2 regions of the Actinomadura gamaensis genome follow, and region 1 is predicted to be linked to the other one. Evidence: riboswitches for the same ligand, from Rfam matches in the RefSeq annotation. Region 1 holds a riboswitch; the other holds the start of a gene.
The links. A riboswitch is a leader RNA that binds a small molecule or an ion and turns the genes downstream of it on or off. The one in region 1 is predicted to bind ZMP and ZTP.
Positions count from the first base shown of each region.

Region 2: it holds a riboswitch for ZMP and ZTP, as region 1 does, so the genes downstream of both, ACFPCY_RS25200 (bifunctional methylenetetrahydrofolate dehydrogenase/methenyltetrahydrofolate cyclohydrolase) here and ACFPCY_RS17865 (serine hydroxymethyltransferase) in region 1, are expected to answer to the same signal.

Region 1 covers NZ_JBHSIT010000005.1:33,075-40,068, reverse strand. Annotated here, with positions in the region: gene ACFPCY_RS17885 (NAD(P)/FAD-dependent oxidoreductase) at 1-784, opposite strand, end outside; gene ACFPCY_RS17880 (GNAT family N-acetyltransferase) at 811-1,398, opposite strand; gene ACFPCY_RS17875 (GNAT family N-acetyltransferase) at 1,600-2,655, shown strand; gene ACFPCY_RS17870 (class I SAM-dependent methyltransferase) at 2,689-3,483, shown strand; gene ACFPCY_RS17865 (serine hydroxymethyltransferase) at 3,488-4,759, opposite strand; ZMP/ZTP riboswitch at 4,823-4,908, opposite strand; gene ACFPCY_RS17860 (acyltransferase family protein) at 4,986-6,314, shown strand; gene ACFPCY_RS17855 (RNA polymerase-binding protein RbpA) at 6,407-6,778, opposite strand; gene secG (preprotein translocase subunit SecG) at 6,910-6,994, opposite strand, start outside.
Region 2 covers NZ_JBHSIT010000007.1:457,629-464,622, reverse strand. Annotated here, with positions in the region: gene purH (bifunctional phosphoribosylaminoimidazolecarboxamide formyltransferase/IMP cyclohydrolase) at 1-1,456, shown strand, start outside; gene ACFPCY_RS25210 (hypothetical protein) at 1,613-1,792, shown strand; gene ACFPCY_RS25205 (GNAT family N-acetyltransferase) at 1,809-2,402, opposite strand; ZMP/ZTP riboswitch at 2,550-2,636, shown strand; gene ACFPCY_RS25200 (bifunctional methylenetetrahydrofolate dehydrogenase/methenyltetrahydrofolate cyclohydrolase) at 2,695-3,549, shown strand; gene ACFPCY_RS25195 (FHA domain-containing protein) at 3,709-4,437, opposite strand; gene ACFPCY_RS25190 (DUF3017 domain-containing protein) at 4,908-5,219, shown strand; gene ACFPCY_RS25185 (NADP-dependent isocitrate dehydrogenase) at 5,410-6,994, shown strand, end outside.

The DNA of each region.
Region 1 (6,994 bases):
GGACGACGTACTCGGCCGTGACCGTCCCGGACGGGGTGACGGCGGCGGCCGGACGGCCGTCCCGGCGCGGGACGACGCGCAGCACCGGCGTGCCCTCGTAGATCTCCACGCCGAGCGCGCGGACGGTCGCGGCGAGCCCGCGGACGAGCTTGGCGGGTTGCACGCGCGCGCAGTGCGGGGAGAACGACGCGGCGCGCTGGCCTTCGATGCCGATGCGCCGGTCCGCCTCGCGCCCGGTCAGCAGGACGATGTCGTCCCGTCCCCAGCCCCATGCGCGGTTCTCCTCGACCGTCGCGCGCACGCGGGCCGCCTGCGCCGCGTTCCGCGCGGTGGTGAGGACGCCGCCCTTGACCAGGTCGGCGTCGATGCCCTCGTCCTTCGCCACGCGCAGGATCTCGTCCACGGTCGCGAACATCGCCCGCTGGAGATCGACGGCGGCCTGGCGGCCGTGGCGGCGCGCGTACCGCTCGCGCGATCCGGCGATCTCCCCCACGACCCAGCCGCCATTGCGCCCGGACGCCCCGAACCCGGCGAACTCCTTCTCCAGCACGACGATCCGCAGGTCAGGTCGGGCGCGCTTGAGGTAGTAGGCCGTCCAGAGGCCGGTGTAGCCCGCGCCGACCAGGCAGACGTCGGCGGTGCGCGGGCCGGGCAGCGGCTCGCCCGGCGACGGCAGGCCGATCTCGCGGAACCAGTGCGACACCGAGCCGTTGCCGAACGCCTCGGACCGCGGAGCGGAAGACGCAGGGACGGCGGGAGAACCAGAAACGGCTGCGGGGCTCATGGCCCAATACTGCTGTATTCGCCAGCCTAAAGCATCTCTGGCGACGGATTCTGTTGCCTGCGCACGATACCGCGACGCGTTCCGAGCCACTGGACGCGGTCGATCGCGAAGATCGCGGTGCCGCCCGGGCCCATCCCCCGGTGCCGCATCCCGAGCTGCTGCGCGACCGCCAGCGATGACGCGTTCGCCATGTCGATCTCGGCGGTGACGCGGCGCAGCCCGGCGATCGTGAACGCGTGGCCGAGCACCGCCTGCCCCGCCTCGGCCGCGAGGCCCTGGCCCCAGCGGTCCGGCTCCAGGCTGTAGACCATCTCGACGTCGCCGCCCGCGTCCGGGCCGGACAGCCCGGCCACCCCGAGCAGCGAGCCGCCCGTCACCACGGCCTCCCCCAGCCGCCGGAAGGTCGGGCGCAGCGCCCACAGGCCGTAGCCCCGGGTGGCGAAGTCCCGCTGGCTGGCCGCGATGATCTCGGTGACCTGCTCGGCCGAGACCCGCCGGTCGTCGAACAGGTGCCGGCGGACGAGCGGGCCCGTCCAGTGCGCCAGCAGCGCCGCGTGGTCGCTCATGCTCACCGGGCGGAGCGCCAGCCGCCCGGTGCGCACCTCCTCGCTCACCGTCCGCGACGGCGGAAACCGCCGCCCGGGACGGACAGGACGCAGATCACTCACGGAACGGTAGGCGCTCGCACCGGACCGCTCAAGAGCGGCGGCGAAGGTGAAACTCTCACCTCACGCCGGTGTAGCGCTTCCGTAACACCGCGCGGCGACAGTGACCGGGTCGAACACCGCAGGGCCCATCGGAAGGGACCACAGGTCATGCCGCTGCTGCGCATCCGCACCGAGATCGAGGACCGCCCCGGCCGCCTCGCCGTCCTGACCGCGGCGCTCGCCGCGCGCGGCGCGAACATCCTCGGGCTGACCGTCCAGGTCGGGACCGAGGGCGTGGTGGACGAGTTCGTCGTGGACGTGCCGTCCGGCGGGGCGGGCCCGGACGAACTGGCCCGCGCCGCCGCCTCGGCGGGAGGCGTGCGCACGGCCGTCGTCCCCGCGCGCCCGCGCGAGCTGGTCGACGAACCGACCCGCGCGCTGGCCCTCGCCGCACGCGCGCGCGTCGAACCGCACGCGCTGCCCGAAATCCTGGCCGAGCTGTTGCGCGCGCACGAGGCCGCCTGGACGTCCGGCACGGCGGTCTACGACGACGAAGACGACGTGCTGACCGTCCGAGCGGGACGGCGGTCGGTGCGGTTGAGCCGTCCGGACCTGCCCTTCACCGCGACCGAGGCCGCCCGCGCCGACGCGCTCGTCCGCGCGGCACTGCCGGCCGAACCGCCGTCCGCCGCGTCGCAGCGCGTGACGCTGGCCGACGGGACGCGGGTGACCGTCCGGCCGATCGAGCGGGACGACGCCGGCGCCGTCCGCGCGATGCACGAGCGCTGCTCCCTCGACAGCAGGCGGATGCGGTACTTCAGCCCCAAGCCGTTCCCGCCGCGCGCGGCCGTCGAGCGGTTCTGCGAGCCGTGGCACGGCGTGACGCTGGTCGCCGAGGGCCCGGACGGCTCGGTGCTGGCGCTCGCCCACCTGATCCACGTGCTCGACCCGGGCGTCGCGGAGATGGCGTTCCTCGTCGAGGACGCCTGGCAGGGCCGGGGCCTCGGCCGCGCGCTCGCCGGGCTGCTCATCGTCCTCGGCCGCGAGCGCGGCCTGGTCGAGCTGCGCGCCACCGCGCTCAGCGAGAACGCCCGCATGCGCCGCCTGCTGGCCGGACTGGGCGGCCGGACGCGCCGCACCGAGGAACCCGGCATCGTGGAGGTCCGCCTCCGGCTGGACGGCCGTCCCGCGCGCCCCGAACCGCTCCGCGCGGGGCTGGCGTGAGGGCGAGGGAGGGGCGGCTGGCAGGATTGATCTGTGAGCGGCATCTACGACGACCCTTGGGCCTACGAGCTGGCGTGCTCGTTCCGCGACGTGTCCGCCGAGGTGGACGCGCTGCTCGGGTGGACCGTCCGGCACCGCTCGTCCGGTGCGGCGGCGCGGACCGTCCTGGAGCTGGCGGCGGGGCCGGCCGAGCACGCCCGCGAGTTCGCCCGGCGCGGGCTCGCCGCGACCGCGCTCGACCTGCACCCGGCGATGTGCGCCTACGCCGCCCGGCAGGCCAAGGACGCGGGCGTCGAGCTCGACGTCGTGCAGGAGGACATGACCTCGTTCGCGCTCGGGCGCCGGTTCGACCTGGTCGTGACCATGCTCGACTCGACGTCCCACCTGATGACGCTGGACGCGTTCGTCGCGCACCTCGACCGCGCCGCCGACCACCTCACCGCCGACGGCCTGTACGTGGTGGAGATGTCGCACCCGCGCGACCGGCTCACCGACGACCCGACCGTCGCCACCGGCTGGACGGTCGAGCGCGACGGACCGGACGGCCGCGTCGGGGCGACCGTCCGGTGGGGCGAGCCGTCCGACCGGCTCGACCCGGTCACCCAGATCGCCGACGACCACGTCACGATGACGATCACCCGGCCGGACGCGCCGGTCCGGGTGATCCGCGACGTGGTGCCCTACCGGTTCTGGACCGCGACCGAGCTGACCGCCGCCGTCCGGCTGTCCGGGGCGCTGGAGACGGTCGCCCAGTACGGCGACTTCGGCGACGTGGCGCTCACCGACGACGAGGCCTGGCGCATGATCACCGTCCTGCGCCGGGCCTGACCGGTCAGGGGGCGGGGGCCCAGCCGGGCATCGGGTGGCCGGCCATCAGCTCCCGGATCTCGGCGGCGACCCGCTCCACGACCGCCTCGTCGCCCTTGGCCGTCGCCTGGACGACCTCGTCGATCCACGCGGCGACCGGCTCCATGTGCCGCTCGGTCAGGCCGCGGGTGGTGATCGCGGCGGTGCCGATGCGCAGCCCGGACGGGTCGAACGGCTTGCGCGGGTCGAACGGGACGGCGTTGTAGTTCAGCTCGATCCCGGCCCGGTCGAGCGCCTGCGCGGCGGGCTTGCCCGCGACGCCCTTGTTCGTCAGGTCGATGAGGATCAGGTGGTTGTCGGTGCCGCCGGAGATCAGGTCGTAGCCGCGGGCGAGCAGCGCGTCCGCGAGCGCGCGGGCGTTCGCGACGATCTGCCGGGCGTAGGCCGGGAAGTCCGGACGCGCGGCCTCGCGCAGCGCCACCGCGATCGCGGCCGTGGTGTGGTTGTGCGGGCCGCCCTGGAGCCCCGGGAAGACCGCCTTGTCGACCGCCTTGGCATGCTCCTCGGTGGACATCACCATCGCGCCGCGCGGGCCGCGCAGCGTCTTGTGCGTGGTCGTCGTGATCACGTCCGCGTGGCCGACCGGGGACGGGTGCGCGCCGCCCGCGATCAGGCCCGCGATGTGCGCGATGTCGGCGGCCAGCACCGCGCCGCTCTCGCGGGCGATCTCGGCGAACGCCGGGAAGTCGATCGTGCGCGGGATCGCCGTCCCGCCGCACCAGATCAGCTTCGGCCGCTCGCGCAGCGCGAGGTCGCGCACCTCGTCCATGTCGACGCGGCCGGTGTCGGGGCGCACCCCGTACCGGACGGGGTTGAACCACTTGCCCGTGGCCGACACCGACCAGCCGTGCGTGAGGTGGCCGCCCATCGGCAGCGACAGCCCGAGGACGGTGTCGCCCGGGTTCAGGAACGCCAGGTAGACGGCCAGGTTGGCGGGCGAGCCCGAGTACGGCTGGACGTTGGCGTGCTCGACGCCGAACAGCGCCTTGGCCCGCTCGATCGCGGTCAGCTCGACCGGGTCGACGTTCTGCTGGCCCTCGTAGTACCGGCGGCCCGCGTAACCCTCGGAGTACTTGTTGGTGAGGACGCTGCCGGTCGCCTCCAGGACGGCCGGCGAGACGTAGTTCTCCGAGGCGATCAGCCGGAGCTTGTCGTGCTGGCGGCGTGCCTCGGCCTCCACCAGCCCGGCGATCTCGGGGTCCTCGGCGGTGAGGTGGGGGATCGACGGCTCGTGCATGGCTGCCTCCGCGAAGCTCGGGCCGGAGGCGCGGTCTCGGGCACCCCGGCCGTGATGAGGTGTCCCGTACACCCAGGCGCGCGGTGTGCGGCGGCGTTCGCTCCCCGGTGGTCGGATCCACCTTGACTGCGCCAGTCGCGTGCTGGTCATCATAGCGGTCCGCACCACCCCGCCCGGATGATCCTTTTTATGCCCGCCGGACCGGAAAGCCGCTAGGGTCCGGGGGATGCGTTCCGAACTCCCCCTCCGCAGGCCGGACGCGACCGTCCGGCTGGCCTGGCTGGACGCCCTGCGCGGCCTGGCCGCGATCACCGTGGCGCTGCACCACGCGACCTACCACTACATGCCGCACTTCCGCCGGACGCTGCTGGAATGGTTCGACCCCGGGGCGTTCGGCGTGCTGGTGTTCTTCCTCGTCAGCGGGTACATCGTGCCCGCCTCGCTGGAGCGGCGCGGATCGGTGCGGCGGTTCTGGACGGGCCGGGTCTTCCGGATCTACCCGCTGCTCGCCGCCGCGGTGGCGTTCGTGGTCGTCCTGCACGTGACGGGCCTGTACGAGCTGCGGGAGGGGCTCGCGACCGCCTACCACCCGGCCGTCGTGGCGCTGTCCCACCTCACGATGATGCAGGACCTGCTCGGAGTGCCGAGCGCGATCAACGTCCTCTGGACGCTGTCCTACGAGATGGCCTTCTACCTGCTGGTCGTGGCGCTGTTCTCGGTCGGCTGGCACCGGCGGTCGGTGGCGACGGCGTCCGCGCTGGCGGTCGCGGCGCCCGCGCTCGCGACGGTGCTGCCCGCCGTCGCGCTGTCGGGGCGGTTCGGTGAGGGACGGGTCTCGCTCGCCGCGTTCGTGCTGATGACGGCCGCGATCGGGCTGGCCTGCGCGCGCCGCTGGATGATCGCGCGGATCGGCGCGCTGCTCGGCGGCGCGCTCGCGCTCGCCCTCGTCCTGTTCAACGGGCGCGTCGACCCCTGGCAGGGCCTCGCGATCCTCGCCGTCATGTTCACCGGGACGGTCGTGCACCGCGCCGAACGGGGCCAGATCCGGCCCCGCACGGCCCTCGCCGTCTGCGCGCTGGTGCTGGCGAGCGCCGCCGGGACCGGGTTCTGGCGCTTCCACCACTACACCACCTGGGACACCGACCTCGGCGCGAAGCGCGCCTGGGCCCTCGCCGTCGTCGCGGCGTTCGCCGTCTTCGCGGCCGGGTTCGCGCTGCGGCACCGGCACGTCCCACGTTGGCTCGCCTGGCTCGGCGTCGTCAGCTACTCGGCCTACCTGCTGCACGAGCTGCTGCTGATGGTCCTCGACATGACCATCGGACGGCCCCACGACGACCAGCCGCTGCTGCTGGTCCCGTTCGTGGCGCTGCTGCTGGCGGCGAGCTGGGCCACGCACCGCTGGATCGAGAAGCCGGGCCAGCGCCTCGGCCGCGTCCTCGCCGGCCGTTTCGATCCGGCTCCGGCGCCGTCCGAGGGACGAGAGCAGAGCAGGGAGCAGGACGGCGCGTCCGTTCCGGCGCCGCGTCCGTCCCAGGCGGAGGTCACCAGCCCCTGAGCCCGCGCCCGCCGCTCCGGCGCCCCGGCCGAAGCCGGACGCGGAAAGGCCCGGTCCCGCTGCTCGGGTACCGGGCCGAAGGGGGCGGCGCGTCAGGAGCGCGCGGCCTCCATCGCGCGCTTGACGGCCTCGCGCTTCTGGCGGAGCTTGGCGAGGGCCTCCTCCAGGATCGCCTCGCCGTCGGCGTCGCTGCGCCGCTCCTTCACGTAGGCGAGGTGCGTCTTGTAGGGCTCGGTCTTCGGCGGGGCCGGCGGGTTGTCCTTGTCCTGCCCGGCGGGGAACCCGCAGCGCGGGCAGTCCCACGTGTCGGGGACCGCGACGTCGGTCGCGAAGCTCGGCCGGGTCTCGTGCCGGTTGGCGCAGTAGAAGGTCACCCACACGCGGGGCGCCGCGTCCCCGCGCTCGGCCTCACCCATCGGACCGGCTCCGACACGGCTGCCCCGAATCGCGTTGCCACTACCCACGGACTTACTCCTCGGTTGGTACGCCGCCGCCCGCGGTCGCGCGGTAGCTCTGGGGAGCCGGGCGGCGGCTCGGCGGTGTTAGGCGTTCTTGTTCGCTCTTGGTGCTGTGGTTCGCTCGGCGGGAGCGCGGCTCAGCCGACGCCCTTGTGCTTGAACAGCAGGCCGAGCACGATGATCGAGGCGAACCAGACCACTCCGACCCCGATGGTCAGCCGG
Region 2 (6,994 bases), on a different contig from region 1:
CACGGCCGGCCGGATCGCCGCCGTCGGCGTCCCGGTCATGAAGGTGGAGAAGCTCACCGGGTTCCCCGAGTGCCTGGACGGGCGGGTCAAGACGCTGCACCCGAAGGTGCACGCGGGCCTGCTCGCCGACCGGCGCAAGGAGGACCACCTCCAGCAGCTCGACGACCTGCACGTCGAGCCGTTCGACCTGGCGGTGGTGAACCTCTACCCGTTCTCCGACACGGTGGCGTCGGGGGCGAAGCCGGACGAGTGCGTCGAGCAGATCGACATCGGCGGCCCGACCATGGTCCGCGCCGCCGCCAAGAACCACGCCAGCGTCGCGGTCGTCGTCTCGCCGGAGCGGTACGGCGAGGTGCTGGAGGCCGTGCGCGCGGGCGGGTTCACGCTGGAGGAGCGCCGCCGCCTGGCCGCCGCCGCGTTCGCCCACACCGCCGCCTACGACGTGGCCGTGGCGTCCTGGTTCGCCTCGTCCTACGCCCCGGACGCCGAGGCCGCCGAGACCGGCTGGCCCGACTTCGCGGGCGCGACGTGGGAGCGCAAGAACCCGCTGCGCTACGGCGAGAACCCGCACCAGCGCGCCGCGCTCTACACCGACCCGGGCGGCAGGGGCGGCCTCGCGAACGCCGAGCAGCTGTACGGCAAGGAGATGTCGTACAACAACTACGTCGACACCGACGCCGCGCACCGCGCCGCCTACGACTTCGGCGAGCCCTGCGTCGCGATCATCAAGCACGCCAACCCGTGCGGCATCGCGGTCGGCGCGGACATCGCGGAGGCGCACCGCAAGGCGCTGGAGTGCGACCCGACCTCCGCCTACGGCGGCGTGATCGCGGCGAACCGGCCCGTCGACGCCGCGATGGCCTGGCAGATCACCGAGAGCTTCGCCGAGGTGATCATCGCGCCGTCCTTCGACGAGGAGGCCGTGGCGGTCCTCACCGGGCGGTTCAAGAACGTCCGGCTGCTGGTCTGCCCGGACGGCCCGGCCAACCCGACCGAGTCGCGCCGGATCGACGGCGGCCTGCTGATCCAGACCGTCGACCGGCTGGACGCCGCCGGCGACGACCCGGCGAACTGGGAGCTGAAGACCGGCGCGCCCGCCGACGAGGCCACCCTGCGCGACCTCGCGTTCGCGTGGAAGGCGTGCCGTCCGGTCAAGTCCAACGCGATCCTGCTCGCCAAGGACGGCGCGACCGTCGGCGTCGGGATGGGCCAGGTCAACCGGGTCGACTCGGCGCGCCTCGCGGTGGCGCGCGCGGGCGAGGAGCGGGCGCGGGGCGCGGTCGCCGCGTCCGACGCGTTCTTCCCGTTCCCGGACGGCCTCCAGATCCTGCTGGACGCCGGGGTGACCGCGGTCGTCCAGCCGGGCGGCTCGATCCGCGACGAGCAGGCGATCGAGGCCGCCGAGAAGGCCGGGATCACCATGTACTTCACGGGCGTCCGGCACTTCTTCCACTGACCGGCGCGTCGCATGCCACGACCCCGGCGGCCGTCCGGCCGCCGGGGTCTCGGCGAAGTGGCAGGTTTTACTCTCCGCGTCGTTTAGCCTCGATGAAGGCCGCGTCGCATTGCCCGTTCCTGACCGTCGCGCGGCCCTCGCTTGGGAGATCCGCGCATGGAACACCTCGTCGGCTGGCTGCTTGGCTCCGTCCTCCAGGCCCCGGCCCTGCTCATGGAGTCCCGCCAGTTCGTCGGCGTCCTCGCCGCCGCGGCGGCGGCGATGCTCGCCGCCCAGCTCGGCTGGCACGGCACCGACCGCATCATCGCCTGGCGCGGCCGTCCCGACCAGGACTGACCCCTTGTCCGGAGGCTCAGCGGAGCCGCGCGCGCAGCGCCGCTCCGGCCTCCGGCCACTCGGTGTCGAGCATCGAGTAGACGGCGGTGTCGCGGAGCGTGCCGTCCGGGCGGATCCGGTGCCGCCGGTGAAAGCCTTCGAAGGACGCGCCGAGCCGCTCGATCGCCGCGCGCGACCGGTCGTTCAGCCGGTCGGTGTGCCAGCCGACCCGCAGGGCGCCGAGGCCGTCGAACGCCCGCGCAAGGAGCATGAGCTTCGACTCGGTGTTGAAGCCGCCGCGCTGCCAGCGCGCGCCGAGCCAGGTGTGCCCGATGTACAGGTTCCGGTTGCGGGGATCGATCTCGTAGAAGGACGTGGTGCCCGCGACCTCGCCGGTCGCCACGTCGATCTGCGCCCAGGGCAGCCGCTGCCGGCGCTCGCAGGCGGCCAGCGCGTCCGCGACGATCGCCCGCATCTCGTCCAGATCGGCGGGGCGGCGGTGGCTGAGCCAGCGCCACACGGCCGGGTCCTTGCCCGCCTCGAACAGGCCCTCGGCGTGCTCCTCCGCCAGCGGCTCCAGCCGGACGTACCGCCCGGTCAGGACGGGACGATCGAACCATGCGTCGTTCATGGCCCCGACGCTAGGGCCGGGAGCAGACGCCCGGAACGGCCACTTCGCCGCAATTCCCGGGAACCACTCCGTGGAGCCCTCGCGCGACCCCGCCCGTCCGGAGGTCCCCGGGAAGGGAAACGCCCGCCGGCGAACCGCCCGGTAGCATGAGGGGGACGCGACTGGCGCAGACAAGGTGGATTCGACCACCGGGGAGCGGAGACGGTCCGGACACCGCGCGCCTGGGTGGACGGAGGTTCGCAGACCGGGGCCGCCCTGCGCGGACTCGGCGAGATCCGCGCGGAGGTACCGAATGAGCGCGAACATCCTGGACGGCAAGGCCACGGCGGCGGAGATCCGCGCCGACCTGACGGTGCGCGTCGCGGCGCTGAAGGAGCGCGGCGTGAGCGTCGGGCTCGGCACCGTCCTGGTCGGCGACGACCCGGGCAGCCACGCCTACGTGAACATGAAGCACCGGGACTGCGCCGAGGTCGGCATCGAGTCGATCCGGCGCGACCTGCCCGCCACCGCGACCCAGGGGGAGGTCGAGCAGGCTGTCCGGGAGCTGAACGAGGACCCGGCCTGCACCGGCTACATCGTCCAGCTCCCGCTGCCCAAGGGCCTGGACGAGTTCCGCGTGCTGGAGATGATCGACCCGGCCAAGGACGCCGACGGCCTCGCGCCGATCAGCCTCGGCCGGCTCACGCTCATGCAGCCGGGCTCGCTGCCCTGCACGCCCAAGGGCATCGTCGAGCTGCTGCGCCGCTTCGACGTGCCGATCGCGGGCGCGGAGGTCGTGGTCGTGGGCCGCGGCATCACCGTCGGCCGCTCGCTCGGCCTGCTGCTCACGCGCCGCACCGAGAACGCGACCGTGACGCTCTGCCACACCGGCACGCGCGACCTGGCCGCGCACACCCGCAACGCCGACATCATCGTGGCGGCGGCGGGCGTTCCCGGTCTGATCACCGCCGGCATGGTGAAGCCGGGCGCGGCCGTCCTGGACGTCGGCGTCTCCCGCGTGGACGGCAAGCTCGCCGGCGACGTCGCCGAGGACGTCCGCGAGGTCGCGGGCTGGGTCGCCCCGAACCCGGGCGGCGTCGGCCCGATGACCCGCGCGATGCTCCTGGCCAACGTCGTGGAACTGGCCGAGACGTCCGCCCGCTCCTGATCCGCCCGCTCCGATCCGCCCGCTCCTGATCTCCGGACGGTGAGTCCGCCTGTGCGGCGGTGATCCCGCCGGGGGTCTCACGACCCCCGGCGGGGGGAAGCACGGTCGCCCTGGTGCGCTGCCGGGCCCGGGGCGACCGCGTGATCACACCGCCTCGTCCTAGCTAGCCCTCCGGGCGGCGGCGGTATGGCGGCCGGGACCGCCGTTCAGAGGGTGGCCGTGGGTCGCGCCCTGGGGCGGGACCGGACGGCGGATCTCGCCGGTGGCACGGCCGTCCACGGGGGGCCGGCCCTGCTGCGGGACGTGCACCGGCGGCAGCGGCCGGACCAGTCCCATGGCGATGACCTCGTTGGCGAGCCGGGTGCGCCGGTTGGCGCCCTCGGGGATGCGGAACTTCTGGTAGAGGCGCAGCAGGTGCTGCTTGACGGCGGCCTCGGTGACCACCAGGTCGGCGGCGATCTCGCGGGCGGTGGCCGGAGCGACGAACGCCTCGTCCGACAGGGCGGGGCGGCACAGCGAGGTCAGCACGTCGACCTCGCGGCGGGTGAGCTCCGGAGCCACGGCGCGCCGCAGCTCGACGTCGGGATCGACCTCCTCGCGGGGGATGCCCCCCATCCGGCAGCGCGCCGTGCCGAAGCTCACGACGTCGCCGTCCTCCAGGACACGGCGCGCGATCGGGCGGCCGTTGACACGGGTCCCGTTGCGGGACAGCCCCATGTCGACGACGTACACGTACGGGCCGCGCCGAACGATCTCTGCGTGCAAACGGGACACACTCGGGTCGTCGAGGCGGATGTCGACTCCTCGCCCTCGGCCGACCGTCGTTACGTCGGGGCGCAGCGGCATCACCAGTCCGCTGTCCTCGATCCGCATGAACGGCCCCTCCACGGCAGTCCTCCCAGCTAGTTAGCGACCCCTGTCTGCCGGGTTACCCGTGCCGGTGATCGTCACACCCTCCTACCGGTGAGTAGGGCCGATGGCACAGGGGTTTCCGTGTTCTCCGGTTTTCGTCGTAAATAGGGTTCGTCGGGCGTTATCCGGAGGTCGTGGAACGGTCCAAGAACGCGTTCGACGGCGGCACCCACCCCGCCTCCGCGCCCTCGGACCCGCCGTTCCACGGCCGCAGGCCCGCCGTTCCACGGCCGCGTCCCCGCGGTCCGGCGTTCCCGCCTGCCCGGTTCCGCGCGCCCCGGCCACCGGCTCCCCGCCGGCGCGGCCGTCGTCACCCGGCCCGTTCGGCGCTACGGTGGAAGGCGGGAGCACGGATCACCTCGGCGTGCCGCACGCCGGCGCGCCGACCGGCGTGCCCGACGCGCGCCGGGATCGGAACGGACCGTCCGGACGAGGGGCACTTCGGCATGAGCACGCAACTGCACCGGCGACGGCGCACGCCGCGCGGCGGCGGGGTGGGGCCGAACTGGCTCGGCCAGCTCCCGTACCTGATCGTCCTCGCCGGGGTCGGCGGCGGCCTGGTGCTGTGCGCGCTGCACTACTTCCGCAAGGGCTCGGGCCTGCTCGCCGCCGCCGTCCTGCTGGGCGCGCTCGCGCGGCTGGTGCTGCCGCCGAGCCAGGTCGGCATGCTGGAGACCCGCAAGCGCTGGCTGGACGTCACGATCATGGCCGGGTTCGCGGTGGCCATCGCGGTCACCGCCCTGGTCGTCCCGCGCTGACCCTCCGGCAGCGGCGAACCACTCACCGTCACCGCTGATTTTTCCGGGGTTTTCCCAGGTCGGCGCATGTGCCGGGGGGCGGCCCGAGGCGTGCCCGCTGGTCTACACCATCCGTCGTCCGGAGGCGGGTTGAACACCGGATATCTTGATATCGAGCAAAGATGCCGCCATGAAGTGAGGGAGTGTCCGGGTGACAGACTCGACGATCATCTACACGCATACCGACGAGGCTCCGCTCCTGGCGACCTACTCGTTCCTGCCCGTCATCGAGGCCTACGCCTCGACCGCCGGGGTCGGGGTCGAGACCCGCGACATCTCCCTCGCGGGCAGGATCATCGCCGCCTTCCCGGAGTACCTCGAGGAGGGGCAGCGCATCGGTGACGCGCTCGCCGAGCTCGGCGAGCTGGCCGAGACCCCCGCGGCCAACATCATCAAGCTGCCGAACATCTCGGCGTCCATCCCGCAGCTCAAGGCCGCCGTCGCCGAGCTGCAGGAGCAGGGCTACGCGCTGCCCGACTACCCCGACGACCCGAAGACCGACGAGGAGCGCGACGTCCGCGCCCGCTACGACCGGGTCAAGGGCAGCGCCGTGAACCCGGTGCTCCGCCAGGGCAACTCCGACCGGCGCGCCCCCGCCGCCGTCAAGCAGTACGCCCGCACCCACCCGCACCGCATGGGCGCGTGGAGCGGCGACTCCAAGACCGACGTGGCGACGATGGGCGCCGACGACTTCCGCTCCACCGAGACCTCCGCGGTCGTCCCGGCGGACGGCGAGCTGCGCATCGAGCTGGTCGGCAAGGACGGCTCCACCACCGTGCTGCGCGAGGCCGTGCCGGTGCTCGCGGGCGAGGTGGTGGACGCGTCGGTCATGCGAGTATCGGCGCTGCGCGAGTTCCTCAACGCGCAGATCGCGCGCGCCAAGGCCGAGGGCGTGCTGTTCTCGGTCCACCTCAAGGCCACGATGATGAAGGTCTCCGACCCGATCATCTTCGGCCACGTCGTCAGGGCGTTCTTCCCTAAGACGTTCGAGACCTACGGCGAGACGCTGGCGAAGGCCGGGCTCTCCCCGAACGACGGCCTCGGCGCCATCCTGTCCGGGCTGGACGCGCTGCCCGAGGGCGCGGAGATCAGGGCGTCGTTCGAGGCCGAGCTCGCCGCCGGCCCCGAGCTGGCCATGGTCGACTCCGACCGCGGCATCACCAACCTGCACGTCCCGAGCGACGTCATCGTGGACGCCTCCATGCCCGCGATGATCCGCACCTCCGGCCACATGTGGGGCCCGGACGGCCAGGAGCACGACACCCTCGCCGTCATCCCCGACTCGTCCTACTCCGGCGTCTACCAGGCCGTCATCGACGACTGCAAGGCCAACGGCGCGTACGACCCGGCCACCATGGGCTCGGTGCCGAACGTCGGCCTGATGGCGCAGAAGGCCGAGGAGTACGGCAGCCACGACAAGACCTTCGAGATCCCCGCCGACGGCACCGTCCGCGTCGTGGACGAGCAGGGCGGCGTGGTCCTGGAGCAGCCGGTCGCCGCGGGCGACATCTTCCGGATGTGCCAGACCAAGGACCTCCCGATCCGCGACTGGGTCAAGCTGGCCGTCACCCGCGCCCGCCTGTCCGGCGACCCGGCCGTGTTCTGGCTGGACGCCGACCGCGCGCACGACGCCGTCCTGATCGAGAAGGTCGGCAAGTACCTCGCCGAGCACGACACCGAGGGCCTGACCATCGAGATCAAGTCCCCGGTCGAGGCCGCGAAGTACTCGCTGGAGC